3 regions of the Psychrobacillus sp. INOP01 genome follow, and region 2 is predicted to be linked to each of the others. Evidence: a T-box and tRNA genes for the amino acid it is inferred to sense, from the RefSeq annotation. Region 2 holds a T-box; the other regions hold tRNA genes.

Region 1 (10,327 bases), 1.8 Mb from region 2:
TTTGTTAATTCATTTGAAAAGTATCCAGTTATAAACGTCTCTTTTGGAAACTCTCGCATTCCATGATATACCTCGCCATTTAGAACCTTCTTCACAATAGAATCACTAATTTCACGAGCCCTGAAATCCCCTCCATAAAAGCTCTCTTCGCCGTCCTCACTCACAATATATATCTGGTACCCAGTATCTCCAATTGTCTGTAGAAGTGACTCTATGCTATTTAGATTAGACGATTCGATAAGCTCTACTATAGCGTTGGCTACTTCTACATTTTTCTCATCATTTTTCTCCTTCAAATTTTGATGATAAAACGTATTTACAATCATAAAACCGATTGTTCCACTTGCAAACATAATAAGGAGTGTCATCCAGACAAATTTACTATATAAGGTTTTCATACATGCATTCCTTCTAATTTATATCCCATTCCGCGAACTGTCTTAATCTGTACATCTGTTTGCGTTTTGGCTAAGCGTTCCCGAATCCGTTTTATATGTACACTTAATGTTTGTTCCTCCCCTTCAAAATCAATCCCCCAAACCGCTTCGATTAATTGATCACGAGTAAAGACTTGGTTTGGCTTCGATGCAAGCTTAGAAAGCAATTCAAATTCCTTTAAAGGTAGGACTAGTATCTCTTCTCCTATTTGCACCTCAAAACTCTTTCTATTGATCAACATATTTCCTACTTGTATATTGACATCACTTGTTTTGTCGTATCTTCTTAATATTGCGCGGATACGAAATAACAACTCTTTCGGTTCAAAGGGCTTTACTAGATAGTCATCCGATCCTGCTAAGTAGCCCTTTTCTTTATCTTCTAGACGTCCTTTTGCTGTTAGTAGTAGAATTGGAAAATCATACTGTTCTCGAATAATCTTTGTTAACGTTAAACCATCCATCTCTGGCATCATCACGTCAACTATTGCAAGATCAGGCAGTTCCTTTTCGATTAATGCTAAACCTTCTTTCCCATTCCTAGCCTTTACAACTCGATACCCTGTGTTTGATAAAAAAATAGATATTAACTCTAACGTATGCATATCATCATCTACTGCTAATATTACAACCACATATAACCCCCCTCTTCACCTATATTGTGTCTCCTTCTTTCCCATTCGGCAAGTGATTTATATTGTTGTGAATCCTATTGTTTAGTTTATTTACTTTTGTACAATTACTATTATGGACCTCTGCTTAGTTTAATGCCACTTACCTCATGCTAAACTAGAGCAATCATAGGTAATTTATTCTACGAATTAAAAGTGTACACTATATAATAAGAGAGTTTGTTTGGAAGTAAGTGCAGTAGGGCAACTATTTAATCCTCGAAAGCAATCAACTGAGATTCGTCAGTTATCTCTCCTATTTTTAATACCAAATCAACAGTGATTAAATCCTAACTGAGCTGAATTACTCTACAAATAAAAAAAGCCGCTACCGATAATTCGGTAACGACTTTTTCTTTGGTGCCCAGCGACGTGCTACTCTCACAGGGGGAGACCCCCAACTACCATCGGCGCAAGAGCTCAACTTCCGTGTCCGGGGCTGCGAAAGCAGATAGACTCCAGATTTCTTCGTCAGCTGCACTCGTTCGATTCTCGCGTATGTTATACGCTCCGAGTCTCTCTCCATTGCTTCCTTGAACTCTTTGCCCCTCTACTTTCTCGCACACTATCTTATAGAGAAAGACTGCCTACGGCTTATTTGTTCGGATCTAGTAAAGACAAAAAAAGCCGCTACCGATAATTCGATAACGACTTTTTCTTTGGTGCCCAGCGACGTCCTACTCTCACAGGGGGAGACCCCCAACTACCATCGGCGCTGAAGAGCTTAACTTCCGTGTTCGGTATGGGAACGGGTGTGACCTCTTCGCCATCATCACTAGACTTGAATACTTTTGAAAGACAAGTTTTATTATAACAACTCTGTAGAATTTTTCAAGCGTTATTTAATAAAAAATATTATTCTTTCAAAACTGGATAAACGACATTGTTACGTTAAACAAATTTGGTTAAGTCCTCGATCGATTAGTATTCGTCAGCTGCACGTGTCGCCACGCTTCCACCCCGAACCTATCTACCTCATCGTCTTTGAGGGATCTTACTTACTTGCGTAATGGGAAATCTCATCTTGAGGGGGGCTTCGTGCTTAGATGCTTTCAGCACTTATCCCGTCCACACATAGCTACCCAGCGATGCTCTTGGCAGAACAACTGGTACACCAGCGGTGTGTCCATCCCGGTCCTCTCGTACTAAGGACAGCTCCTCTCAAATTTCCTACGCCCACGACGGATAGGGACCGAACTGTCTCACGACGTTCTGAACCCAGCTCGCGTACCGCTTTAATGGGCGAACAGCCCAACCCTTGGGACCGACTACAGCCCCAGGATGCGATGAGCCGACATCGAGGTGCCAAACCTCCCCGTCGATGTGGACTCTTGGGGGAGATAAGCCTGTTATCCCCGGGGTAGCTTTTATCCGTTGAGCGATGGCCCTTCCATGCGGAACCACCGGATCACTAAGCCCGTCTTTCGACCCTGCTCGACTTGTAGGTCTCGCAGTCAAGCTCCCTTCTGCCTTTACACTCTTCGAATGATTTCCAACCATTCTGAGGGAACCTTTGGGCGCCTCCGTTACACTTTAGGAGGCGACCGCCCCAGTCAAACTACCCGCCTGACACTGTCTCCTACCCGGGTTACGGGTATGGGTTAGAATTTCAATACAACCAGGGCAGTATCCCACCGACGCCTCCTCCGAAGCTGGCGCTCCGGGCTCTAAGGCTCCTGCCTATCCTGTACAAGTTGCACCAAAATTCAATATCAAGCTATAGTAAAGCTCCACGGGGTCTTTCCGTCCTGTCGCGGGTAACCTGCATCTTCACAGGTACTATAATTTCACCGAGTCTCTCGTTGAGACAGTGCCCAGATCGTTACGCCTTTCGTGCGGGTCGGAACTTACCCGACAAGGAATTTCGCTACCTTAGGACCGTTATAGTTACGGCCGCCGTTTACTGGGGCTTCAATTCGCACCTTCGCTTGCGCTAAGCACTCCTCTTAACCTTCCAGCACCGGGCAGGCGTCAGCCCCTATACTTCACCTTACGGTTTTGCAGAGACCTGTGTTTTTGCTAAACAGTCGCCTGGGCCTATTCACTGCGGCTCTTCTAGGCTATGCACCCAAAAGAGCACCCCTTCTCCCGAAGTTACGGGGTCATTTTGCCGAGTTCCTTAACGAGAGTTCTCTCGCTCACCTTAGGATTCTCTCCTCGACTACCTGTGTCGGTTTGCGGTACGGGCACCTATCACCTCGCTAGAGGCTTTTCTTGGCAGTGTGAAATCAGGAACTCCGGACATACGTCCTCGCCATCACAGCTCAATGTTACAGAATGCGGATTTGCCTACATTCACACCTTACTGCTTGGACATGCATAACCAACAGCATGCTTACCCTATCCTTCTGCGTCCCCCCATTACTCAAACGGTGGTTTGGTGGTACAGGAATATCAACCTGTTATCCATCGCCTACGCCTATCGGCCTCGGCTTAGGTCCCGACTAACCCTGAGCGGACGAGCCTTCCTCAGGAAACCTTAGTCATACGGTGGACGGGATTCTCACCCGTCTTTCGCTACTCATACCGGCATTCTCACTTCTAAGCGCTCCACCAGTCCTTCCGGTCTGACTTCAACGCCCTTAGAACGCTCTCCTACCACTGATACCAAAGGTATCAATCCACAGCTTCGGTGATTTGTTTAGCCCCGATACATTTTCGGCGCAGCGTCACTCGACCAGTGAGCTATTACGCACTCTTTAAATGATGGCTGCTTCTAAGCCAACATCCTGGTTGTCTAAGCAACGCCACATCCTTTTCCACTTAACAAATACTTTGGGACCTTAGCTGGTGGTCTGGGCTGTTTCCCTCTTGACTACGGATCTTATCACTCGCAGTCTGACTCCCAAACATAAATCATTGGCATTCGGAGTTTGTCTGAATTCGGTAACCCGGGATGGGCCCCTAGTCCAAACAGTGCTCTACCTCCAAGATTCTAACGTTTGAGGCTAGCCCTAAAGCTATTTCGGAGAGAACCAGCTATCTCCAGGTTCGATTGGAATTTCTCCGCTACCCACACCTCATCCCCGCACTTTTCAACGTGCGTGGGTTCGGACCTCCAGTAAGTGTTACCTTACCTTCATCCTGGACATGGGTAGATCACCTGGTTTCGGGTCTACGACCACATACTCATTCGCCCTATTCAGACTCGCTTTCGCTGCGGCTCCGTCTTCTCAACTTAACCTTGCATGTAATCGTAACTCGCCGGTTCATTCTACAAAAGGCACGCTATCACCCATTAACGGGCTCTAACTACTTGTAGGCACACGGTTTCAGGATCTATTTCACTCCCCTTCCGGGGTGCTTTTCACCTTTCCCTCACGGTACTGGTTCACTATCGGTCACTAGGTAGTATTTAGCCTTGGGAGATGGTCCTCCCGGATTCCGACGGAATTTCACGTGTTCCGCCGTACTCAGGATACACTCAAGAGAGAATGAATTTTGGACTACGGGGCTTTTACCCTATCCTGCGGACCTTTCCAGATCGCTTCGTCTAACTCATTCCTTTGTAACTCTATGTAGAGTGTCCTACAACCCCAAGAGGCAAGCCTCTTGGTTTGGGCTATTCCCGTTTCGCTCGCCGCTACTCAGGGAATCGATTTTTCTTTCTCTTCCTCCAGGTACTTAGATGTTTCAGTTCCCTGGGTGTGTCTCAGATGCGCTATGTATTCACGCAAATGTACTGCTCCATTACGAACAGTGGGTTTCCCCATTCGGAAATCTCCGGATCAAAGCTCACTTACAGCTCCCCGAAGCATATCGGTGTTAGTGCCGTCCTTCGTCGACTCCTAGTGCCAAGGCATTCACCGTGCGCCCTTATTAACTTAACCTAAAAGTTAAAAAGTCTTACACATTATGATTACCGAAGTAACCACAACTTGAATTTCTTGTTGTTTATTGTTTCAATGTCGTTTTATCCAGTTTTCAAAGAACAAAGGTTTTGTTCCTTTGCGACGAGTAATCGCAGGAGCAAGTAATATAATTTGGTGGAGCCTAGCGGGATCGAACCGCTGACCTCCTGCGTGCAAGGCAGGCGCTCTCCCAGCTGAGCTAAGGCCCCGAAACAAAAAAAGGGTATGGTGGGCCTAAATGGACTCGAACCATCGACCTCACGCTTATCAGGCGTGCGCTCTAACCAGCTGAGCTATAGGCCCTCTTTGAATTTCCATATATTAATATGAACATTCAAAACTGAACTGCAAAACGTTAAGATACAGATAAAGATCTGTATTCCGATATTATCCTTAGAAAGGAGGTGATCCAGCCGCACCTTCCGATACGGCTACCTTGTTACGACTTCACCCCAATCATCTGTCCCACCTTCGGCGGCTGGCTCCCGTAAGGGTTACCCCACCGACTTCGGGTGTTACAAACTCTCGTGGTGTGACGGGCGGTGTGTACAAGGCCCGGGAACGTATTCACCGTGGCATGCTGATCCACGATTACTAGCGATTCCGGCTTCATGTAGGCGAGTTGCAGCCTACAATCCGAACTGAGAACGGTTTTATGGGATTTGCTCACCCTCGCGGGGTTGCGACCCTCTGTACCGTCCATTGTAGCACGTGTGTAGCCCAGGTCATAAGGGGCATGATGATTTGACGTCATCCCCACCTTCCTCCGGTTTATCACCGGCAGTCACCTTAGAGTGCCCAACTGAATGCTGGCAACTAAGATCAAGGGTTGCGCTCGTTGCGGGACTTAACCCAACATCTCACGACACGAGCTGACGACAACCATGCACCACCTGTCACCGCTGTCCCCGAAGGGAAAAGCCTATCTCTAGACCGGTCAGCGGGATGTCAAGACCTGGTAAGGTTCTTCGCGTTGCTTCGAATTAAACCACATGCTCCACCGCTTGTGCGGGCCCCCGTCAATTCCTTTGAGTTTCAGTCTTGCGACCGTACTCCCCAGGCGGAGTGCTTAATGCGTTAGCTGCAGCACTAAGGGGCGGAAACCCCCTAACACTTAGCACTCATCGTTTACGGCGTGGACTACCAGGGTATCTAATCCTGTTTGCTCCCCACGCTTTCGCGCCTCAGCGTCAGTTACAGACCAGAAAGCCGCCTTCGCCACTGGTGTTCCTCCAAATCTCTACGCATTTCACCGCTACACTTGGAATTCCGCTTTCCTCTTCTGTACTCAAGTCCCCCAGTTTCCAATGACCTTCCACGGTTGAGCCGTGGGATTTCACATCAGACTTAAAGGACCGCCTGCGCGCGCTTTACGCCCAATAATTCCGGACAACGCTTGCCACCTACGTATTACCGCGGCTGCTGGCACGTAGTTAGCCGTGGCTTTCTAATGAGGTACCGTCAAGGTACGAGCAGTTACTCTCGTACTTGTTCTTCCCTCACAACAGAGTTTTACGATCCGAAAACCTTCTTCACTCACGCGGCATTGCTCCATCAGACTTTCGTCCATTGTGGAAGATTCCCTACTGCTGCCTCCCGTAGGAGTCTGGGCCGTGTCTCAGTCCCAGTGTGGCCGATCACCCTCTCAGGTCGGCTACGCATCGTCGCCTTGGTGAGCCGTTACCTCACCAACTAGCTAATGCGCCGCGGGCCCATCCTGTAGTGACAGCCGAAACCGTCTTTTAACATCTCCCCATGTGAGGAAATGGATTATTCGGTATTAGCCCCGGTTTCCCGGAGTTATCCCAATCTACAGGGCAGGTTGCCCACGTGTTACTCACCCGTCCGCCGCTAAATCAGAAGAAGCAAGCTTCTTCGTCATTCGCTCGACTTGCATGTATTAGGCATGCCGCCAGCGTTCGTCCTGAGCCAGGATCAAACTCTCCATAATAGAGAACTTAAAAAGCTCATTTGTTTTGCTGGCATCATCATTAAATGATGTCAAAATTGTTTTGCTATCAAACTAACTAAGTTAGTTGATAAGCTGTATGTCTTAACGTTTTGCATGTTCAGTTTTCAATGTTCATGGTGGAGCCTAGCGGGATCGAACCGCTGACCTCCTGCGTGCAAGGCAGGCGCTCTCCCAGCTGAGCTAAGGCCCCAAAAATAATAACTGGTCGGGAAGACAGGATTCGAACCTGCGACCCCTTGGTCCCAAACCAAGTGCTCTACCAAGCTGAGCTACTTCCCGTTATATGGTGCGCTCGGCAGGACTCGAACCTGCAACCTCTTGATTCGTAGTCAAGTGCTCTATCCAATTGAGCTACGAGCGCAATGTTTCATAAAAGTGGTGCCGAGGACCGGAATCGAACCGGTACGGTAGTCACCTACCGCAGGATTTTAAGTCCTGTGCGTCTGCCAGTTCCGCCACCCCGGCACTTTAATGAATCTTTGGAGCGGAAGACGAGGTTCGAACTCGCGACCCCCACCTTGGCAAGGTGGTGTTCTACCACTGAACTACTTCCGCTCGGTTATTAAATTAAATGGTGCGGGTGAAGGGAGTCGAACCCCCACGCCTTGCGGCGCTAGATCCTAAGTCTAGTGCGTCTGCCAGTTCCGCCACACCCGCAATATATAATTCACTATAAAAAGTGATGAGCCATGTAGGATTCGAACCTACGACCCTCTGATTAAAAGTCAGATGCTCTACCAACTGAGCTAATGGCTCGAAAAGTGGTGCCGGAGAAAGGACTTGAACCCTCAACCTACTGATTACAAGTCAGTTGCTCTACCAGTTGAGCTACTCCGGCAGGAGTAAATATATGGTGGAGGATGACGGGCTCGAACCGCCGACCCTCTGCTTGTAAGGCAGATGCTCTCCCAGCTGAGCTAATCCTCCATGGGAAATATAATTTTATTGCAAGCCCAGCGACGTCCTACTCTCACAGGGGGAGACCCCCAACTACCATCGGCGCTGAAGAGCTTAACTTCCGTGTTCGGTATGGGAACGGGTGTGACCTCTTCGCCATCATCACTAGACTTGAATACTTTTGAAAGACAAGTTTTATTATAACAACTCTGTAGAATTTTTCAAGGGTTATTTAATAAAAAATATTATTCTTTCAAAACTGGATAAACGACATTGTTACGTTAAACAAATTTGGTTAAGTCCTCGATCGATTAGTATTCGTCAGCTGCACGTGTCGCCACGCTTCCACCCCGAACCTATCTACCTCATCGTCTTTGAGGGATCTTACTTACTTGCGTAATGGGAAATCTCATCTTGAGGGGGGCTTCGTGCTTAGATGCTTTCAGCACTTATCCCGTCCACACATAGCTACCCAGCGATGCTCTTGGCAGAACAACTGGTACACCAGCGGTGTGTCCATCCCGGTCCTCTCGTACTAAGGACAGCTCCTCTCAAATTTCCTACGCCCACGACGGATAGGGACCGAACTGTCTCACGACGTTCTGAACCCAGCTCGCGTACCGCTTTAATGGGCGAACAGCCCAACCCTTGGGACCGACTACAGCCCCAGGATGCGATGAGCCGACATCGAGGTGCCAAACCTCCCCGTCGATGTGGACTCTTGGGGGAGATAAGCCTGTTATCCCCGGGGTAGCTTTTATCCGTTGAGCGATGGCCCTTCCATGCGGAACCACCGGATCACTAAGCCCGTCTTTCGACCCTGCTCGACTTGTAGGTCTCGCAGTCAAGCTCCCTTCTGCCTTTACACTCTTCGAATGATTTCCAACCATTCTGAGGGAACCTTTGGGCGCCTCCGTTACACTTTAGGAGGCGACCGCCCCAGTCAAACTACCCGCCTGACACTGTCTCCTACCCGGGTTACGGGTATGGGTTAGAATTTCAATACAACCAGGGCAGTATCCCACCGACGCCTCCTCCGAAGCTGGCGCTCCGGGCTCTAAGGCTCCTGCCTATCCTGTACAAGTTGCACCAAAATTCAATATCAAGCTATAGTAAAGCTCCACGGGGTCTTTCCGTCCTGTCGCGGGTAACCTGCATCTTCACAGGTACTATAATTTCACCGAGTCTCTCGTTGAGACAGTGCCCAGATCGTTACGCCTTTCGTGCGGGTCGGAACTTACCCGACAAGGAATTTCGCTACCTTAGGACCGTTATAGTTACGGCCGCCGTTTACTGGGGCTTCAATTCGCACCTTCGCTTGCGCTAAGCACTCCTCTTAACCTTCCAGCACCGGGCAGGCGTCAGCCCCTATACTTCACCTTACGGTTTTGCAGAGACCTGTGTTTTTGCTAAACAGTCGCCTGGGCCTATTCACTGCGGCTCTTCTAGGCTATGCACCCAAAAGAGCACCCCTTCTCCCGAAGTTACGGGGTCATTTTGCCGAGTTCCTTAACGAGAGTTCTCTCGCTCACCTTAGGATTCTCTCCTCGACTACCTGTGTCGGTTTGCGGTACGGGCACCTATCACCTCGCTAGAGGCTTTTCTTGGCAGTGTGAAATCAGGAACTCCGGACATACGTCCTCGCCATCACAGCTCAATGTTACAGAATGCGGATTTGCCTACATTCACACCTTACTGCTTGGACATGCATAACCAACAGCATGCTTACCCTATCCTTCTGCGTCCCCCCATTACTCAAACGGTGGTTTGGTGGTACAGGAATATCAACCTGTTATCCATCGCCTACGCCTATCGGCCTCGGCTTAGGTCCCGACTAACCCTGAGCGGACGAGCCTTCCTCAGGAAACCTTAGTCATACGGTGGACGGGATTCTCACCCGTCTTTCGCTACTCATACCGGCATTCTCACTTCTAAGCGCTCCACCAGTCCTTCCGGTCTGACTTCAACGCCCTTAGAACGCTCTCCTACCACTGATACCAAAGGTATCAATCCACAGCTTCGGTGATTTGTTTAGCCCCGATACATTTTCGGCGCAGCGTCACTCGACCAGTGAGCTATTACGCACTCTTTAAATGATGGCTGCTTCTAAGCCAACATCCTGGTTGTCTAAGCAACGCCACATCCTTTTCCACTTAACAAATACTTTGGGACCTTAGCTGGTGGTCTGGGCTGTTTCCCTCTTGACTACGGATCTTATCACTCGCAGTCTGACTCCCAAACATAAATCATTGGCATTCGGAGTTTGTCTGAATTCGGTAACCCGGGATGGGCCCCTAGTCCAAACAGTGCTCTACCTCCAAGATTCTAACGTTTGAGGCTAGCCCTAAAGCTATTTCGGAGAGAACCAGCTATCTCCAGGTTCGATTGGAATTTCTCCGCTACCCACACCTCATCCCCGCACTTTTCAACGTGCGTGGGTTCGGACCTCCAGTAAGTGTTACCTTACCTTCATCCTGGACATGGGTAGATCACCTGGTT
Region 2 (10,327 bases):
TTGATCTCGAACAATTGAAGTAACTTTTGTGGACACAGAAATTGTGTCATATCCAATAAATTCACTTTCATCATGAAGATTTCCGAACACTTCGGATTGTACTTGCATAGAATCTACATTTTGACGAGCTGCACGAGCACGTGCACGTTGACTTTCCATTTCTGATTTGAATCCTTCATGATCAACGGTCATATTTGCTTCTTCTGCATATTCTTCCGTTAATTCAATTGGGAATCCGTACGTATCATATAACGTAAACGTCGTTGTACCTGGAATTGAAGATTCACCTTTTGCTTGTTGTTCCTCAATAACCTTTTCTAATATAGCTAAGCCATCATGAAGTGTTTCATGGAATCTTTCTTCTTCAGTTTTAATAACTCGCATGATGAAATCTTGTTTTTCTGTAACCTCTGGATAGAAATCTTGCATAATTTCTCCTACCACTGGAACAAGTTCATGTAAGAATGGCTTTTCAATCCCTAATTGTTTTGCAAAACGAACAGCTCTACGAAGTAATCTTCTAAGAACATATCCTCTTCCTTCGTTTGATGGTAATGCACCATCTCCAATAGCAAAAGCTACTGTACGAATGTGGTCAGCAATAACTTTAAATGCAGTATCATCAACATCATTTGAACGATACGGCTTACCAGAAATCTGTTCTGTTTGACGAATAATTGGCATAAATAAGTCCGTGTCAAAATTTGTTGGAACATCTTGCACTACACTTGCCATACGCTCTAGTCCCATACCAGTATCAATATTTTGTTTTGGTAAAGGTGTGTACGTATTGTCTGGATTATGATTGAATTCGGAGAACACTAAATTCCAAATTTCTAAATAACGTTCATTTTCCCCACCTGGATACAACTCAGGGTCGTTCATGTCATTACCATAGCTTACTCCACGATCGTAGAAAATCTCTGAGTTAGGACCACTTGGACCTTCTCCAATGTCCCAGAAGTTGCCCTCCAGACGAATAAGTCTTTCTTCCGGAATTCCAACTTCATCCTTCCAAATATTATATGCTTCTTCATCCTCTGGATGTATCGTAATAGATAATTTTTCTGGATCGAAAGCCATCCACTTAGAATCTGTTAAAAACTCCCATGCATATTGGATTGCCTCTTTTTTAAAGTAGTCGCCAATAGAAAAGTTACCTAACATTTCAAAGAAAGTATGATGTCTTGCTGTTTTTCCGACGTTCTCAATATCGTTTGTGCGAATGGATTTTTGCGCATTCGTGATACGAGGGTTTTCAGGAACAACACGACCGTCAAAATATTTTTTTAATGTAGCTACACCACTGTTTATCCAAAGTAAAGATGGGTCGTTGATTGGTACAAGTGGAGCTGATGGTTCCTGGGAATGACCTTTTTCAATAAAAAAGTCTAAATACATTTGTCTAATTTGAGCACCAGTTAATTGTTTCATGTTTAGTTCCTCCTAATAATTTGTATTTTGGGTCGGTATACGTTGATGATTTAATTTTGGATCAGCTTACGGTAAGTATTGATTTAAGTTGTGGTAAAGTGAGCCAAATAGGATTTTCTATACGGATGTGAGCTGCTGCACGCTACGCATGAGCCTCCGCAGTGAGCGCAGCGAACGAGGAGGCTCGGACTCGCCCGCGGAAAGCGTCCGCCTGACACGGAAATCAATAGTATTACTTCTTAGAAATCTTAGAAAAACATTTCCCTACTAATTAAAAGACTTAAACTGTAGATGTTATAAAAGCCAAAACAAATAAAAAAAGCCCTCATCCCTAAAAAAGGGACGAAAGCTGTTGTTTCGCGGTACCACCCTAGTTACATAGTAGAATTGCTACTATGTCTCTCAAGAAGCCTTAACGCGGCCGAACGACAGGTTTTAACTGTACTCAGGAGTAGCTTTCCTAAATGTTAGATCAGTGAATTCTTTCAGCCAAGGAATTCATCTCTAGTCAGATAACAATTAGTACTTTCTCCGTCAACATTTTACTATATGCAATTGATTATAAAAAACAAATCGTCCTGTGTCAATTGTCTGTATCCATAAATTGATATGGCGTGACACCATTCATCCCAATAAGAGGGTCTATCTTATGATAATTTTCAGCAGTTAAGTATGTGAAGTCAGTTTGAGTCCCATCTGATTCTGATTCTAATTCTTTTACTATTTCTTTATCTTCTTGCTCTGATTCTTCTACATTAGATAAACGATCTTTTAATGTTGTTAATCGCTGAAGATCATCGGTTCTTTGAACTCCGAACTTAAACACTTCAGGATCTCCACATAATATGAGAAAGTTTTTAGCACGAGTAATTCCTGTATAAAGTAAATTTCTTCTTAACATCTTCATATAACTTCTTGTTATGGGCATAATAACCGTTTGAAATTCACTACCTTGTGATTTATGGACTGAACAGCAATAAGCAAGTGTAAGCTGATTCAAATCATTTTTTTCATAGGTTACTTCATTGCCATCAAATGAAACTATTAACATCTCTTTTTTCTCGACTGTTTCTGCAGCTCTGAAAATACTAATAACTTCCCCCATATCTCCATTAAACACATGACTCTCTGGTTGATTGACTAGTTGTAGAACTTTATCCCCAATACGGTAGATAGTTTCACCAAATACCATTTCTTTTCGCTTTCCGTCCGTATTAGGATTGACCATTTCTTGGATCATTTTGTTAAGAGCGTCAATACCTGCCGGACCTCTATACATAGGTGCTAATACTTGCATTTCTCGAATGGAATGTCCTTTGGATAATGCACTTTTTAATACTTGTTCCACCACTTTCGGGATCTGATCAGTAGTAGCTTTTATAAAGGATCGATCCTTTGTCTTGTCTAATAGAGATGCTGGGACCATCCCTTGCTTCATTTCATGTGCCAGTTCTATAATCGAGGACCCTTCTGCTTGTCGATAAATATCCTTTAGTTCAACTGTAGGGATTCGTTTGGAAGCAAGTAAATCCTTTAATACTTGCCCGGGTCCTACTGGTGGGAGTTGATCTTGGTCCCCTACAAAAATAACTTGGGCATCCTTTGGTATAGCCTTTAATAGTTGATATCCTAACCAGGTGTCTAACATAGATGTTTCGTCAATGATAATTAGTTTACCTTCTATCTCTTTGCCTTCGACATCCGCATCTTCTTGACCATTAAAGCCTAATAATCTATGAATAGTCATAGCCGGTAATTCTGTCGATTCACTTAGTCGTTTGGCCGCTCTACCAGTTGGAGCAGCTAAAACTACCGGAAATGGTTTCTTGTCTTTTACCCACTCCTTCGGATCCAGTGAGAGTCCATGTAACTCTGCATATAGCTCGACAATCCCTCGAACAACGGTTGTTTTTCCAGTTCCAGGACCTCCCGTTAGTAAGGTCATACTTGCATTTAATGCTGTTTCAATCGCATTAATCTGTGTCGGGGCATATTGCACCCCTAAACGTTCTTCAATACCCCCAAGATGCTTTTTCATCTCAGCTAAAGGAAATTGATGATGTGTATCATTTTCAGCTAGAAGTGTTTCAATTTTAGAACCAATTCCAACTTCGGAATAATATAAAGAAGGAATATAAAAACGATTCACCTCTCCGACTATCCGACTTTCTTCAGCAAGTTCAATACAGCATTTGCTTATTGCCTCATACGGGATCTCTTCACGCTGAGCATTTTCTAATAGCTTTTTAACTGATTCTAATAATTGCTCTGCATATAAAAATACATGACCTTCTCCTAGCGAAGCAGATTGTAGCAAGTGATATACCGCCGCTTTAATACGATCTGGGTGGTTACCTTGAATACCTAATTTATAGCCAAGCTCGTCTGCTCGAACGAAACCTACCCCCTCTACCTCTTCAATTAGACGAAATGGATTTTTAGTAAGGACGGTGATTGTTTCTTCTCTATAGGCTTGATAGATTTTCATAGCTATTTGAGGGCCAAATCCCCATTCATTGAGTTGAATCATCACTTTTTCCAAACCTAAATTTTGTTCTAATACTGCACGTAGTGTCTGTTTTTTCTCTTCTGAAAGACGTGGCACTACATCTAGTGCTTCTGGATCATCTAATATTTTGTTAATGGCGTTTGGTCCGAGTTTTTTTACAATTTGTTCTGCTGTTTTGCGACCTATACCAGTGAACATATCGCTCGAAAGATAATGAATGATTCCTTGCTCTGTCGCTGGTACTTCTTTTTGGAACGTTTCCACTTGAAATTGAACGCCATATTTCGGGTGATTTTTAATATATCCAATAAATTTATACGGTTCTTCCAGTACTAATGGAGGGAAATAACCAGATACAATTACTTCTTTGTCTGTGTATGTAGTGTTGGTGGATTTGATTTTCACTTTAATAATTGAGAATAAGTTTTGAGGGTTATGAAAAATCGAAACGATAGGACGACCCGTAATAAATTGTTTTTCATTATTTATTTCGTTGGTCATGCTATCGCCTCCAGAGTTTCATTAATTTCGTAGGGAAATCATGTCGTGCACATAGCGTGCCTGATCATAATTGGGTTGAAGCGTAAAAGCTTCTTTTAAATGGGATAATGCAGCATCAGTGTTAGATGTAGAAACAGCATATAAAACACCTAAATTATAGTGAGCATCTGCATTTTCAGCATCCGTCTCAATTATCTCTTTAAAAACCGGTTCTGCTTGATCGAACATTTCTAAACTAGCCAGTGCAATTCCATAAGATAATTTCACTTGAGTATCCTCAGGAGCTAGTTCATATGCTCTTTGAAAGTATGGAAGTGAAAGCTTCGTTAAACCTTCTTTTTCAAGACTCTTCCCAAGCATATAGTAAGCGTCCGGTCCTTCAATACCATTAGAAATTGCTTTTTCATACAACTTAGCAGCTTCCTCAAATCGTTCCGCATTATAATATAAGTTTGCAAGACTATAATAGGCCGTTGCTGCACCCTCATCTAGTGTGATCGCTTTTTGAAAAAATTTCTCTGCTCGTTCATCTTCATTCATCGAGGATAAAAGATTTCCAAAATTGATATAACCGATAGCCTCATCTGGATTTTCTTCAATTGCTTTCGTAAAAAACTCAACCGCTTTTTCGTAATTCTCTTCTTGAATAGCTTGAATTCCTAGTTCATTGTAGTTCATGTTATTACCTCCAGTTATCCAACATAATCCAGTTTAACGCCATCTTTGAATACTTCATCAATTGTAGCACCGCCTAGACATTCATCACCTTGGTAGAATACTACGGCCTGTCCTGGTGTAATAGCACGTACTGGTTCATCAAATGTAACTCTAACTCGATTAGAATCTATCAACTCCACGAATACACCTACATCGTCTTGACGATAACGGAACTTCGCTGTTGCTTGGAAAGATTGAGGTTTTTCGATTGTTGTTGTAAAGGATAAATCAGTTGCAGTTAGGCTAGTTGAAAATAATGCATCATTGTTAATATTTTGCCCAACTAGAAGTACATTTCTGTCCAAATCTTTCCCAATTACGAACCATGGATCACCTGAACCACCAATTCCAAGACCATGGCGTTGACCGATTGTATAGTACATCAATCCGTCATGCTGTCCCATTACTTTTCCATCCATCGTTTCCATAGCACCTTGTTGTGCAGGAAGATACTGACTCAAGAATTCCTTGAAGTTTCTTTCGCCAATGAAACAAATACCAGTGGAATCCTTCTTTGTCGCTGTAGCAAGACCTTGTTCCAATGCAATTTCACGCACTTTTTTCTTTTCTAAATGTCCAATTGGGAACATTACCTTTTCTAATTGTTCTTGATTTAATTGATTTAAAAAATATGTTTGATCTTTATTATTGTCTCTTCCACGTAGCATACGAGTTTGTCCATCACGAACTTCTACTTGTGCATAGTGACCAGTCGCTAAGTAGTCTGCTCCTAATGCTAATGCGTGCTCTAAAAAGGCCTTAAATTTAATTTCTTTATTACACATAACATCTGGGTTAGGAGTTCGCCCTGCTTTATATTCTTCTAAAAAGTAAGTGAAAACCTTATCCCAATATTGTTTTTCAAAGTTTACTGCATAATAAGGGATGCCTATTTGGTTGCAGACTTTTATAACATCTTCATAATCCTCTGTAGCAGTACACATACCAAATTCATCGGTGTCATCCCAGTTTTTCATGAAAATGCCGATAACATCATAACCTTGTTCCTTCAGTAGATAAGCGGCAACTGAAGAGTCTACCCCTCCGGACATTCCAACTACTACTCTTGTATCTTCTATTTTTTTCATCGTATTCACTCTTTTCACTTAAATCTTTAACTTCATTGTAGTAACATTCAAACTCAAGCTAAATGAAGTTAAACCTTTAGTTGAGTTTGAACTATAATACTATCTTACTTATTTTCTTTACAGCTTCCTTCACTTGCTCTTCCGTATTGTTCAAGCCAAAACTAAAACGAACCGAATTGCGTAGCTCCGGTGTGTTTTCGCCATACATCGCTACTAGTACATGAGATGGATCAATCGAACCGGCAGTGCAAGCAGACCCGCTAGATGCGTCAATACCAGCTAAATCTAATTGCACCAAAAAAGTCTCCACATCTGTATTGGGGATACTAATATTTAATACATGTGGAAGAACAAATTCAGGCGAGCCATTAACTTTAAAAGGAACGTCTAATCTCTCCAATTCAGTTAAGAAAACTTTCTTAAACTGACTATAAGCTGCAGTCCCCTCAATAATCGCTGTTTGTTTCAATTGTACTGCCTTTGCAAATGCAACAATAGCCGGCACATTTTCCGTACCTGCTCGTTTTTTTCGCTCTTGCTGCCCTCCGTAAAAAATAGGCTTTAGAGAAACACCTTTTCGTTGATATAAAAAACCTATCCCTTTAGGTCCATTTATCTTATGACTTGAAACACTTAGTAAATCAATTTGGGCTAGTTGAACATCTATTGATAAACAACCATATGCTTGTACAGCATCTGTATGGAAATAGGCAAGGTGATCCTTCAGTAGCTCTCCAATTTCCACAATAGGTTGAACAACGCCCACCTCATTATTTGCAAACATAATGGAAACTAAAATAGTATCTTTTCTCAGTGAATTTTTCAAGTCATCGATACTGATCAAACCATTTTTATCTACTGGTAAATAAGTTACCTCAAAACCTTCTTTTTCAAGTTGCTCACATGCATGAAGTACGGCATGATGTTCAACTTGAGTTGTAATAATATGCTTTCCTTCGTTCTTTCTTGCGTACGCAGTTCCAAAAATAGCGTAATTATCTGCTTCCGTACCTCCGCTAGTAATTGTAATTTCCGTTTCATGTGCTCCAATACTTTTAGCTAAAATTACTCTAGCCTCATCCACTTTTTTTCTTGCTTTTCTTCCAGTTTGATGAATGCTAGATGGATTTCCGAACTCTTCCTTCATTTCAGCTGTATAGACTTGGATTACTTCTTTGGCCATTGGTGTTGTGGCTGCATGATCCAAATATATTCTAGTCATTTTAAACTCCTTATATATAAAACATATATCCAGCGTTCCCTGGATCTTCTTCAGTGTATTTTGCAAGGTCTTCGATCGTAGTTGTATCTAGTACATTTTTTACTGCGTCTCGTATACGCATCCATAATTCACGCTGTGGAGGTGCTTCCTCTTCAATACCCTCAACGATTTGAATAGGACCCTCTAAAACTCGAATTACATCTCCTGCAGTTATTTCGCTTGGAGTTCTTGAAAGCATATATCCTCCGTATGCTCCTCTGACACTCTTCACAAGCCCTGCATTTCTAAGAGGAGAGACTATCTGCTCTAAATACGCTTCGGACAAATTATATTCTGCAGCGATTTGTCGAAGGGCAATTTGGCCTTCTCCGTATTGCTTGCCTAGAGCGACCATTATCGTTAAACCATATCTTCCCTTTGTTGAAAATTTCAATATAATTCACCTCATAAGATTAAAAAAATTCTTTCCCTAGTATAGCATAATTACACGCTATATCGACTTCAAAATGACTTTTCAGACAATCTTCTATATAATAAAAGAACAAACGTACGAAATAAGGAGAGATCATTTTGCAAAATGAACCTTTAGCATATCGGATGAGACCTCAAACTATTGACGACCTCGCTGGACAACAGCATGTTATCGGAGAAAACACCGCTCTATATAAAATGATAAAAAACGGACATGTACCCTCTATGCTATTATACGGTGACCCGGGCGTAGGCAAAACATCTCTTGCTTTCGCCATCGCAGGTACGACAAAGCTACCTTTTGTTGCATTGAATGCTACAAAAGCGGGGAAAAAAGACGTGGAAGATGTAGTAGCCGATGCACGTATAAGTGGAAAGGTTATTTTATTTCTGGACGAAATTCATCGTTTCAACAAGCTACAACAGGATACATTGCTTCCACACGTCGAGAATGGATCCATTATTTTAATCGGCGCAACAACAGAAAATCCTTATCATGATGTAAATCCAGCTATAAGATCACGCTGTGGAGAGATCAAACAACTCAAAAGATTAACAACAGACGACATAGACTTACTATTAAATAGAGCGTTGGAAGATAAAATTAAAGGTCTAGGTCAATTGAACATTCAAATTACTGAGCAGCAAAGAAGACTTATTGCAGATGCAGCAAATGGGGATGCTAGGAAAGCTTTAACCCTATTAGAATCTACCATCTTTGCAAGTTTCGAAGAAAATGGGGTAACCATTGTAGAGGATTCAACCTTAAAAAGTCTTGTAGATCGGGTCGGGGTATTTGGAGATAAAAAAGGCTCTCATTTTTATAACTTGCTTTCAGCCCTACAGAAATCTGTTCGCGGTAGTGATACGGATGCTGCTCTATATTATTTAGCACATTTATTGGAAAATGGAGATTTAGTAGCTGTATCTAGGCGGCTACTTGTGATGAGCTATGAAGATATAGGTCTTGCCAATCCTTCTATTGGACCCCAAGTGTTAGCTGCTATTCAATCTGCTGAACGATTAGGATTACCCGAAGCAAGAATCCCCTTAGCCAATGCAGTTGTCCTAATGTGTCTTTCCGAGAAGTCCAATTCAGCTTATTCGGCTTTAGACGCTGCAATAGCTAGTATTCACCAAGGAAAAACTGGGGATATTCCAAGTCATTTAAAGGATACGCATTATGCAGGGGCTGCTGATTTAGGTCATGGCGGCTATATTTATCCGCATGACTATAAAATCGGAACCTTTGGAGGCTGGGTCAATCAAACATACCTCCCTGATAATCTTGTAGGGAGTTCCTTCTACAAACCAGTAGAAGCTGGAGAAGAAAAAAGATTAGCGGCTATTTATAAGCGATTAGAGAAATTTAAAACACAAAAATAAGAAAACAACAAAAGTGAATGCGCAAACGGCCATTAAAACCTGTTTCTATCGTTTTCGGTAGGCTTTGGACAGACTTGTTGTTATATACCGACTGTTCTTTATAGAGGCTGGTCGTGACTGACGTCACGACCAGCCTCTCTTTTCTCGGTAATCTTATGGCGTTGTCTGTCCGTCGCCCTCCTACAACTAAAAAAAACAGTTCGAACAGCAGTATTAAGGGACAGATCCTATTCCTCAAAATACCTGGATCACTGGATTTATGGAATGGGAACTTTATATATATAATTGAGCAAAATCGCTTGAGTCCGGACGGGAAATCACTCATAGAAAATTATTTACATGCATTAGTTTTATAAATCCCCAAAAAAATCCAGTCACCTTATAGGGACTGGATTTTTGATGTTTTAGACACCCATTTTACGTCTAGTGTTACTAACCTTTTTAGTTTGTTGACTTTTCATTTTTTGGCTTCCTGTAGATCCGTTAAGGGAAGCTTTACCACCGGCAGATTGATTCTTTTTCTCTTCAAGCTTTTGCTTAACAGCTTCTTGTAGTGTCATTTTCTTTTTAGGTGCTTCTTGGTTATTTGTTTCAGTCATTTTATTCCCCTCCTTGTTTATATAAATTTAGTATAAATCATCAGGAAAAAACTTCAAGCAATTACTGTACTCTATTAATATGAATATCTTTTGAAATGTCGTTTATTACCCAGCTGGCACATATTAAACCGACTGTTGATGGAACAAATGCATTTGAAGAAGGTGGCATCTTAGCTTTTCTAATAGCTGCCTCTGGTTTACCTACTGTTTCAACTACATCTTCTCTAACTACAATTGGACTCTCATCTGAAAATACAACTGGAATCCCTTTCGTAATTCGGTCTTCTTTGCGCAGCTTTGTGCGTATTACTTTTGCAATTGGATCTGTATGTGTTTTAGAAATATCCACAATCTTAAAGCGAGTCGGATCTGTTTTATTTGCGGCACCCATACTTGAAAT
Region 3 (10,327 bases), 680 kb from region 2:
TCTTCGATTTACGCTAAGCGGCGCATCTCTTTGTCAGCTTCACTCACTCTGTCAGTCACGTACTTTAGTACGTTCCTTCTTTCGCTCGATTGCTTCCTTGACCTGCTTGCTTATCCTAAATCTCAAATTAAAATAATAAATGGCGGTCCCGACCGGGATCGAACCGGCGATCTCCTGCGTGACAGGCAGGCATGTTAACCGCTACACCACGGGACCATTTGGTTGCGGGGACAGGATTTGAACCTGCGACCTTCGGGTTATGAGCCCGACGAGCTACCACTGCTCCACCCCGCGACAATAAAATACTTACAATCACTATAATAATACGCTCACGATATGTAGGACACCTGCTTCGGTTTCTCCTGCATCGGTGTTAATCGTCATCTTCGTTTGACGATTTGCTCCACCCGCGACAATACTATACTTACTAATTTGTTTCTAAAGAAATGGTGGAGGATGACGGGCTCGAACCGCCGACCCTCTGCTTGTAAGGCAGATGCTCTCCCAGCTGAGCTAATCCTCCTGGGTAAAATTACGATAAGCTTCGCATCTCTGCGTCAACTTGATTAAAATAATGGTGACCCCTACGGGATTCGAACCCGTGTTACCGCCGTGAAAGGGCGGTGTCTTAACCGCTTGACCAAGGGGCCATACTTTTATGTAGAAAACTTATCTGGCGGAGAGCAAGGGATTTGAACCCTTGAGACAGTTTAACCCGCCTACACGATTTCCAATCGTGCTCCTTCGGCCACTCGGACAGCTCTCCAAAAATGGCTCCGAAGGTAGGACTCGAACCTACGACCAATCGATTAACAGTCGATTGCTCTACCACTGAGCTACTTCGGAATAATACAGCCTAGCGACGTCCTACTCTCACAGGGGGAGACCCCCAACTACCATCGGCGCTGAAGAGCTTAACTTCCGTGTTCGGTAAGGGAACGGGTGTGACCTCTTCGCCATCATCACTAGACATTATTAATTTGAAAGACACTATTTATTATAACAAAACTAGAAATAAATTCAAGCTTTTTTTTATATTTTTTTGTACTTTCAAAACTGGATAAACGACATTGTTACGTTAAACAAATTTGGTTAAGTCCTCGATCGATTAGTATTCGTCAGCTGCACGTGTCGCCACGCTTCCACCCCGAACCTATCTACCTCATCGTCTTTGAGGGATCTTACTTACTTGCGTAATGGGAAATCTCATCTTGAGGGGGGCTTCGTGCTTAGATGCTTTCAGCACTTATCCCGTCCACACATAGCTACCCAGCGATGCTCTTGGCAGAACAACTGGTACACCAGCGGTGTGTCCATCCCGGTCCTCTCGTACTAAGGACAGCTCCTCTCAAATTTCCTACGCCCACGACGGATAGGGACCGAACTGTCTCACGACGTTCTGAACCCAGCTCGCGTACCGCTTTAATGGGCGAACAGCCCAACCCTTGGGACCGACTACAGCCCCAGGATGCGATGAGCCGACATCGAGGTGCCAAACCTCCCCGTCGATGTGGACTCTTGGGGGAGATAAGCCTGTTATCCCCGGGGTAGCTTTTATCCGTTGAGCGATGGCCCTTCCATGCGGAACCACCGGATCACTAAGCCCGTCTTTCGACCCTGCTCGACTTGTAGGTCTCGCAGTCAAGCTCCCTTCTGCCTTTACACTCTTCGAATGATTTCCAACCATTCTGAGGGAACCTTTGGGCGCCTCCGTTACACTTTAGGAGGCGACCGCCCCAGTCAAACTACCCGCCTGACACTGTCTCCTACCCGGGTTACGGGTATGGGTTAGAATTTCAATACAACCAGGGCAGTATCCCACCGACGCCTCCTCCGAAGCTGGCGCTCCGGGCTCTAAGGCTCCTGCCTATCCTGTACAAGTTGCACCAAAATTCAATATCAAGCTATAGTAAAGCTCCACGGGGTCTTTCCGTCCTGTCGCGGGTAACCTGCATCTTCACAGGTACTATAATTTCACCGAGTCTCTCGTTGAGACAGTGCCCAGATCGTTACGCCTTTCGTGCGGGTCGGAACTTACCCGACAAGGAATTTCGCTACCTTAGGACCGTTATAGTTACGGCCGCCGTTTACTGGGGCTTCAATTCGCACCTTCGCTTGCGCTAAGCACTCCTCTTAACCTTCCAGCACCGGGCAGGCGTCAGCCCCTATACTTCACCTTACGGTTTTGCAGAGACCTGTGTTTTTGCTAAACAGTCGCCTGGGCCTATTCACTGCGGCTCTTCTAGGCTATGCACCCAAAAGAGCACCCCTTCTCCCGAAGTTACGGGGTCATTTTGCCGAGTTCCTTAACGAGAGTTCTCTCGCTCACCTTAGGATTCTCTCCTCGACTACCTGTGTCGGTTTGCGGTACGGGCACCTATCACCTCGCTAGAGGCTTTTCTTGGCAGTGTGAAATCAGGAACTCCGGACATACGTCCTCGCCATCACAGCTCAATGTTACAGAATGCGGATTTGCCTACATTCACACCTTACTGCTTGGACATGCATAACCAACAGCATGCTTACCCTATCCTTCTGCGTCCCCCCATTACTCAAACGGTGGTTTGGTGGTACAGGAATATCAACCTGTTATCCATCGCCTACGCCTATCGGCCTCGGCTTAGGTCCCGACTAACCCTGAGCGGACGAGCCTTCCTCAGGAAACCTTAGTCATACGGTGGACGGGATTCTCACCCGTCTTTCGCTACTCATACCGGCATTCTCACTTCTAAGCGCTCCACCAGTCCTTCCGGTCTGACTTCAACGCCCTTAGAACGCTCTCCTACCACTGATACCAAAGGTATCAATCCACAGCTTCGGTGATTTGTTTAGCCCCGATACATTTTCGGCGCAGCGTCACTCGACCAGTGAGCTATTACGCACTCTTTAAATGATGGCTGCTTCTAAGCCAACATCCTGGTTGTCTAAGCAACGCCACATCCTTTTCCACTTAACAAATACTTTGGGACCTTAGCTGGTGGTCTGGGCTGTTTCCCTCTTGACTACGGATCTTATCACTCGCAGTCTGACTCCCAAACATAAATCATTGGCATTCGGAGTTTGTCTGAATTCGGTAACCCGGGATGGGCCCCTAGTCCAAACAGTGCTCTACCTCCAAGATTCTAACGTTTGAGGCTAGCCCTAAAGCTATTTCGGAGAGAACCAGCTATCTCCAGGTTCGATTGGAATTTCTCCGCTACCCACACCTCATCCCCGCACTTTTCAACGTGCGTGGGTTCGGACCTCCAGTAAGTGTTACCTTACCTTCATCCTGGACATGGGTAGATCACCTGGTTTCGGGTCTACGACCACATACTCATTCGCCCTATTCAGACTCGCTTTCGCTGCGGCTCCGTCTTCTCAACTTAACCTTGCATGTAATCGTAACTCGCCGGTTCATTCTACAAAAGGCACGCTATCACCCATTAACGGGCTCTAACTACTTGTAGGCACACGGTTTCAGGATCTATTTCACTCCCCTTCCGGGGTGCTTTTCACCTTTCCCTCACGGTACTGGTTCACTATCGGTCACTAGGTAGTATTTAGCCTTGGGAGATGGTCCTCCCGGATTCCGACGGAATTTCACGTGTTCCGCCGTACTCAGGATACACTCAAGAGAGAATGAATTTTGGACTACGGGGCTTTTACCCTATCCTGCGGACCTTTCCAGATCGCTTCGTCTAACTCATTCCTTTGTAACTCTATGTAGAGTGTCCTACAACCCCAAGAGGCAAGCCTCTTGGTTTGGGCTATTCCCGTTTCGCTCGCCGCTACTCAGGGAATCGATTTTTCTTTCTCTTCCTCCAGGTACTTAGATGTTTCAGTTCCCTGGGTGTGTCTCAGATGCGCTATGTATTCACGCAAATGTACTGCTCCATTACGAACAGTGGGTTTCCCCATTCGGAAATCTCCGGATCAAAGCTCACTTACAGCTCCCCGAAGCATATCGGTGTTAGTGCCGTCCTTCGTCGACTCCTAGTGCCAAGGCATTCACCGTGCGCCCTTATTAACTTAACCTAAAAGTTAAAAAGTCTTACACATTATGATTACCGAAGTAACCACAACTTGAATTTCTTGTTGTTTATTGTTTCAATGTCGTTTTATCCAGTTTTCAAAGAACAAATTATAAATTTGGTGGAGCCTAGCGGGATCGAACCGCTGACCTCCTGCGTGCAAGGCAGGCGCTCTCCCAGCTGAGCTAAGGCCCCGAAATTTAAAAAGGTATGGTGGGCCTAAATGGACTCGAACCATCGACCTCACGCTTATCAGGCGTGCGCTCTAACCAGCTGAGCTATAGGCCCTCTTTGAATTTCCATATATAAATATGAACATTCAAAACTGAACTGCAAAACGTTAAGATACGAATAAAAATTCGTATTCCGATATTATCCTTAGAAAGGAGGTGATCCAGCCGCACCTTCCGATACGGCTACCTTGTTACGACTTCACCCCAATCATCTGTCCCACCTTCGGCGGCTGGCTCCCGTAAGGGTTACCCCACCGACTTCGGGTGTTACAAACTCTCGTGGTGTGACGGGCGGTGTGTACAAGGCCCGGGAACGTATTCACCGTGGCATGCTGATCCACGATTACTAGCGATTCCGGCTTCATGTAGGCGAGTTGCAGCCTACAATCCGAACTGAGAACGGTTTTATGGGATTTGCTCACCCTCGCGGGGTTGCGACCCTCTGTACCGTCCATTGTAGCACGTGTGTAGCCCAGGTCATAAGGGGCATGATGATTTGACGTCATCCCCACCTTCCTCCGGTTTATCACCGGCAGTCACCTTAGAGTGCCCAACTGAATGCTGGCAACTAAGATCAAGGGTTGCGCTCGTTGCGGGACTTAACCCAACATCTCACGACACGAGCTGACGACAACCATGCACCACCTGTCACCGCTGTCCCCGAAGGGAAAAGCCTATCTCTAGACCGGTCAGCGGGATGTCAAGACCTGGTAAGGTTCTTCGCGTTGCTTCGAATTAAACCACATGCTCCACCGCTTGTGCGGGCCCCCGTCAATTCCTTTGAGTTTCAGTCTTGCGACCGTACTCCCCAGGCGGAGTGCTTAATGCGTTAGCTGCAGCACTAAGGGGCGGAAACCCCCTAACACTTAGCACTCATCGTTTACGGCGTGGACTACCAGGGTATCTAATCCTGTTTGCTCCCCACGCTTTCGCGCCTCAGCGTCAGTTACAGACCAGAAAGCCGCCTTCGCCACTGGTGTTCCTCCAAATCTCTACGCATTTCACCGCTACACTTGGAATTCCGCTTTCCTCTTCTGTACTCAAGTCCCCCAGTTTCCAATGACCTTCCACGGTTGAGCCGTGGGATTTCACATCAGACTTAAAGGACCGCCTGCGCGCGCTTTACGCCCAATAATTCCGGACAACGCTTGCCACCTACGTATTACCGCGGCTGCTGGCACGTAGTTAGCCGTGGCTTTCTAATGAGGTACCGTCAAGGTACGAGCAGTTACTCTCGTACTTGTTCTTCCCTCACAACAGAGTTTTACGATCCGAAAACCTTCTTCACTCACGCGGCATTGCTCCATCAGACTTTCGTCCATTGTGGAAGATTCCCTACTGCTGCCTCCCGTAGGAGTCTGGGCCGTGTCTCAGTCCCAGTGTGGCCGATCACCCTCTCAGGTCGGCTACGCATCGTCGCCTTGGTGAGCCGTTACCTCACCAACTAGCTAATGCGCCGCGGGCCCATCCTGTAGTGACAGCCGAAACCGTCTTTTAACATCTCCCCATGTGAGGAAATGGATTATTCGGTATTAGCCCCGGTTTCCCGGAGTTATCCCAATCTACAGGGCAGGTTGCCCACGTGTTACTCACCCGTCCGCCGCTAAATCAGAAGAAGCAAGCTTCTTCGTCATTCGCTCGACTTGCATGTATTAGGCATGCCGCCAGCGTTCGTCCTGAGCCAGGATCAAACTCTCCATAATAGAGAACTTAAAAAGCTCATTTGTTTTGCTGGCATCATCATTAAATGATGTCAAAATTGTTTTGCTATCAAACTAACAATGTTAGTTGATAAGCTGTATGTCTTAACGTTTTGCATGTTCAGTTTTCAATGTTCAATTTGCTGTGTCGTTTTTTGCGACTCCTCTAATTTACCATCGTACTAAGTAAGTGTCAAGAAGTTTTTTAAAAAACTTTTTTCGTTAGTATTTATTGAAATAGTTTGTTGTGCTTTTGACGACGCTTATTATAATAGCACGAAACAAAATCATATGTCAACAATAAAAACGAACAAAATTAATTGTCCGTTTTTAAGTAGCATTCCTACCGTATTACTTTATAGTATCTATGCATGATTTCGTTACTTTTCGTCTGTTGTTTTTCAATTATAATATATCCTTTATCTATTAGAAACTCGATGAAAACCTCTAAATCTACAGAGTAGTTTTTAAGTTCTTCTTGCTCATGAATTTCTTGGATAGTCCAAAACTCTTTTAATCCTAAAACCTCTACAATGTGCTGTGCCCCTTCTTTTGTTCGGGAATGGATTAAGAAATCACTTGCTAAAAATAGAAGTTCTAATCTTTTTTCTAATGATTCCTCACTAGAGATTAACTCATCGTACAATTTATAAATAGAAGGATCTAATTGTTTTACTTGATTCCATACCATCACCTCTGGATGCATGCCATTTTCAAAAACAGCTAAACGAGCCAAATGATGTAAAGAATCTACCATATGATTATAAGCATCTAGATAGTTACGTTGTTCAAAAAATAATTTACCTTCTAAATATCTTCTCGTTAGTTTAGCAAACTCAATACCCATACGAGCTTTTCTACCGTTTATCGGGAATACGTAAAGCTCCTGTTTCAAACTTTCTACATATTCATTTCGATCAAATACCACACGACCATTGATCAACCAATCCACCATTTTAGGGTTAGTCCCCAACAATAACCACTTTCTTAGCTGCTTCTCCGTTAGTATATGGAGTGCAGTTTTTTTATCCCCATAAGTATAATGCTTTGTGAATACAGGTATAGGAGATTCTTTTGTTATGATAAATAAAATGGAATCAAACATATCTGTGATAGGGCTAAATTCTGCCCGTTTCTCGACTAAAATAATACCTAGTGTATTAGGTTCACTGGCTCTTTCTTGATAAATTGGTCTCAATAATGCTTCCAAAAATGAAGCCTCCTTTATTTCCTTCTTCTATTAAATTTTCGACAACTTTTCTATATTTCCTTCTATATTTAATTCAGAACTTAATTTTATACTAAAATATGATATAGTGTATGTAGAAATTAGGAGGTCGAAAAATGAAACCCTATAAAAACAAAATAAATCGTATACGCTCCTTTGCACTAGGACTTGTATTCTTTGGTTTTATCATAATGTATGGTGCGATATTCTTTAAAGATAATGGAATTTTAGTTACCATTTTCGTAACGCTTGGGTTACTATCTATTTTAGCAAGTACGGCCGTCTATGGATGGATAGGATTATTATCTACAAAAGCTGTACCTGTTGTATGTCCCAACTGCGGCAAACATACTAAAGTATTAGGCAGAGTAGATATGTGCATGTACTGTAAAGAACCTCTAACGCTTGATCCTAATCTTGAAGGACAAGAATTTGATGAAGCATTGAATAAAAAAAGATAATTCGACACTTTGCTTTTTTAGCAAAGTGTTTTTTAAACGTTCAAAGTAGTATAGAATAAAGATCCTTTAAGAGGAGGTCAATTATTTGTCGTAAACTAGAAAGAGAAAGTGGGTTCAAGCCTATTGTTCTGTACGATGAGCTTGAAACTCAGCCAGCGAGATAGTATTTTCTATATAAATGGTTGGTCGCAACATATCCGCGACCAACCATTTTTTTGAATAGGGTTATTAATTGTTCGATTCTAATAGTTTCCATATAAAAAACCGAGCGTTTCTACGCTCGGTTTTGCTTATTGGACTTTAGTTGCATGTTCTTTACATGTTGGACAAACACCGTAAATTTCCATTCGATGATAACTTACATCAAAGCCAGTTAAATGGGAAGCTAAATGCTCTACTTCATCTAATCCTGGATAATGAAAATCAACTATTTTGCCACAAGCATCACAAATCATATGATAATGATCATTTGTAACAAAATCGAAACGACTAGAAGAATCTCCGTAAGTCAACTCTTTCACAAGTCCTGCTTCTCTAAAAACGCGTAAATTATTATAGACCGTTGCAACACTCATGCTAGGAAATTTACTTTCTAGTGCTTTATATATATCGTCCGCAGTGGGATGTGACATAGATTGGATTATAAATTCCAGTATCGCATGGCGTTGAGGCGTAATTCGTACACCAGTCGATTTTAATGTATCTAAAGCATCTCTTAAATGTACTTCCGTCATCGCAATGCACCTCTTTTCATATTCATTCTTTAATTATAATTGTTACAATAAGTATAATTAAAAGATGCATGAACTGTCAAATTTATAACACCTTAAGGAAAGAAATACATAGATTAGTAGCCTTTCTCCAAGTCAATTTCATTTTCCAACGGCTTCTGCTCCACCCAAGCGCATAAATTTCTGGAGAAGATTTCCAATGCTCGTACTACATACTGAGAAGAGTGACTAGAGACATGTGGGGAAACGACAACATTGTTCATGCTCCAAAATGGGTGACCCTCTGCAAGAGGTTCTTTCTCAAATACATCTAGAACAGCATATGCAAATTGCTCTTCTTCTAATGCACGCAGTAAGAGCTCCTCTTTTACTACATCTCCACGTCCAAAATTCATAAAGATGGCTGTAGGTTTCATAGACTGTAAATGCTCGTATGTGATCAGGTATTTTGTATGTTCCGTGCTCGGTAGGATTGAAATGACAATATCTGCTTTTGGTAAAACGTCATTTAATTTATCAAAGGAAACTATTTCGTCCATATATGGAGCTAGTCGTCCACTGCCATTACAACCGATTGTATGCACTCCAAAAGCTTGCAGTATTCGGCCTACTTCTCCGCCTATTGCACCCGGTCCTAGTATTATCGCGGTTGAACCTAGTAATTCAGTAGGAAATACTCGCTTAGACCACTCCCCGTTACGTTGATTTTCATGAATCAATGGGAGTGACTTTTTGATAGAAAGTATATGTGCTAAAATCGTTTCTGCCATAGGTGTTTTATGAATTCCTCGCACATTGGTAACGACAATACCTCGATTTGCAATTTCCTGTAACGGCATTTTTTCTAGTCCAGCAGAAGCTACCATAATCCATTTTAGTTGTACGGCCGTTTCAAGATGACTAACAAGTAAGTCCTCTCCATACGTAACTAAGATTTGCGATGACTTTAATACTTCTTCATTAATACCTTTTTGAAATACAAATTCTGCATCTGGAAACTTCTGAAATAATTCATCCTGTTGCTTCTGTTTTGGTAAAAAAGAAAATAATATTTTCATACTTATTTTCCCTCAGTCACTAATGATTTTAATGTTAATAGCGCTTCTTCGACATGTCCATCGACCTTTACTTTATTCCATTCTTTTACGACCGTCCCTGTAGGATCGATTAAAAAAGTAGAACGTTCAATACCCATATATTCTTTCCCAAAATTCTTTTTCAGCTTCCAAACGCCATATGCTACGGAAACTTCATGCGTATCATCTACTAATAGAGAAAACGGCAGACCATGCTTGTCTATAAATTTGGTATGAGCCTTTTCATCATCTGCGCTAACTCCAAGAATAACAGCATTTAACTCCGTAAAACTTGTATAGGCAGTTTTAAAATCACATGCTTCTGTTGTGCAACCTGGGGTAGCATCCTTTGGGTAAAAATACAAAACTACATATTTCTTGCCTGCAAAATCCTTTAATGAAACAATTTCACCTTTTTCATTTTTCAATGAAAAGTTAGGTGCTATCATACCTTCTAATTTTTCCATCATAATCCCTCCTATATATTATATCGTATCGAAGTTAGTCACTATGTTCAATTTTCTTAGCATTTCTCCTTACTATTGTCTACAATTAAGAAGTACTAACAGTAGAAATACACTAGACAATAATTGGATAGTAACGGTATACTTTCTATCTGCAAACAAACTGAGCGGAGGCTATTACATTGAAACAAACACAATCAGAAATAATACAAGTAGAGGCATTAGAACATATAGTTGGTGGTGTAAACAGTCCATCGAGATCGTATAAAGCTGTAGGCGGAGGAGCACCAATCGTTATGGAAAGAGCAGAAGGCGCTTATTTTTATGACGTAGATGGTAACAAATATATCGATTATTTAGCTGCATACGGTCCCATAATTACTGGTCATGCGCATCCTCATATTACGGAAGCCATCACAAA

What was found. A T-box is a leader RNA that pairs with one kind of tRNA and senses whether it is charged. The one in region 2 lies ahead of alaS (alanine--tRNA ligase), so its partner is inferred to be a tRNA-Ala.
Region 1: it encodes a tRNA-Ala, which carries the amino acid that the T-box ahead of alaS (alanine--tRNA ligase) is inferred to sense. The anticodon was not compared.
Region 3: it encodes a tRNA-Ala, which carries the amino acid that the T-box ahead of alaS (alanine--tRNA ligase) is inferred to sense. The anticodon was not compared.

What each region holds. Positions count from the first base shown of each region.
Region 1 covers NZ_CP073315.1:2,239,262-2,249,588, reverse strand. The annotation lists gene KD050_RS11430 (sensor histidine kinase) at 1-398, opposite strand, end outside; gene KD050_RS11425 (response regulator transcription factor) at 395-1,072, opposite strand; rRNA gene rrf (5S ribosomal RNA) at 1,773-1,888, opposite strand; rRNA gene KD050_RS11415 (23S ribosomal RNA) at 2,010-4,938, opposite strand; tRNA gene KD050_RS11410 (tRNA-Ala) at 5,093-5,168, opposite strand; tRNA gene KD050_RS11405 (tRNA-Ile) at 5,186-5,262, opposite strand; rRNA gene KD050_RS11400 (16S ribosomal RNA) at 5,357-6,910, opposite strand; tRNA gene KD050_RS11395 (tRNA-Ala) at 7,046-7,121, opposite strand; tRNA gene KD050_RS11390 (tRNA-Pro) at 7,134-7,210, opposite strand; tRNA gene KD050_RS11385 (tRNA-Arg) at 7,216-7,292, opposite strand; tRNA gene KD050_RS11380 (tRNA-Leu) at 7,308-7,396, opposite strand; tRNA gene KD050_RS11375 (tRNA-Gly) at 7,412-7,486, opposite strand; tRNA gene KD050_RS11370 (tRNA-Leu) at 7,504-7,588, opposite strand; tRNA gene KD050_RS11365 (tRNA-Lys) at 7,615-7,687, opposite strand; tRNA gene KD050_RS11360 (tRNA-Thr) at 7,694-7,769, opposite strand; tRNA gene KD050_RS11355 (tRNA-Val) at 7,783-7,858, opposite strand; rRNA gene rrf (5S ribosomal RNA) at 7,883-7,998, opposite strand; rRNA gene KD050_RS11345 (23S ribosomal RNA) at 8,120-10,327, opposite strand, start outside.
Region 2 covers NZ_CP073315.1:486,185-496,511, forward strand. The annotation lists gene alaS (alanine--tRNA ligase) at 1-1,434, opposite strand, end outside; T-box leader at 1,770-1,981, opposite strand; gene KD050_RS02535 (SF1B family DNA helicase RecD2) at 2,018-4,444, opposite strand; gene KD050_RS02540 (tetratricopeptide repeat protein) at 4,466-5,122, opposite strand; gene mnmA (tRNA 2-thiouridine(34) synthase MnmA) at 5,137-6,249, opposite strand; gene KD050_RS02550 (cysteine desulfurase family protein) at 6,341-7,471, opposite strand; gene cymR (cysteine metabolism transcriptional regulator CymR) at 7,482-7,904, opposite strand; gene KD050_RS02560 (replication-associated recombination protein A) at 8,042-9,328, shown strand; gene KD050_RS02565 (hypothetical protein) at 9,733-9,927, opposite strand; gene KD050_RS02570 (tRNA threonylcarbamoyladenosine dehydratase) at 9,989-10,327, opposite strand, start outside.
Region 3 covers NZ_CP073315.1:1,169,589-1,179,915, forward strand. The annotation lists tRNA gene KD050_RS05930 (tRNA-Asp) at 141-216, opposite strand; tRNA gene KD050_RS05935 (tRNA-Met) at 220-294, opposite strand; tRNA gene KD050_RS05940 (tRNA-Val) at 448-523, opposite strand; tRNA gene KD050_RS05945 (tRNA-Glu) at 576-650, opposite strand; tRNA gene KD050_RS05950 (tRNA-Ser) at 675-766, opposite strand; tRNA gene KD050_RS05955 (tRNA-Asn) at 772-846, opposite strand; rRNA gene rrf (5S ribosomal RNA) at 855-970, opposite strand; rRNA gene KD050_RS05965 (23S ribosomal RNA) at 1,089-4,017, opposite strand; tRNA gene KD050_RS05970 (tRNA-Ala) at 4,133-4,208, opposite strand; tRNA gene KD050_RS05975 (tRNA-Ile) at 4,225-4,301, opposite strand; rRNA gene KD050_RS05980 (16S ribosomal RNA) at 4,396-5,949, opposite strand; gene KD050_RS05985 (nucleotidyltransferase-like protein) at 6,290-7,156, opposite strand; gene KD050_RS05990 (YgzB family protein) at 7,291-7,635, shown strand; gene perR (peroxide-responsive transcriptional repressor PerR) at 7,926-8,369, opposite strand; gene KD050_RS06000 (D-2-hydroxyacid dehydrogenase) at 8,483-9,424, opposite strand; gene bcp (thioredoxin-dependent thiol peroxidase) at 9,427-9,909, opposite strand; gene KD050_RS06010 (glutamate-1-semialdehyde 2,1-aminomutase) at 10,089-10,327, shown strand, end outside.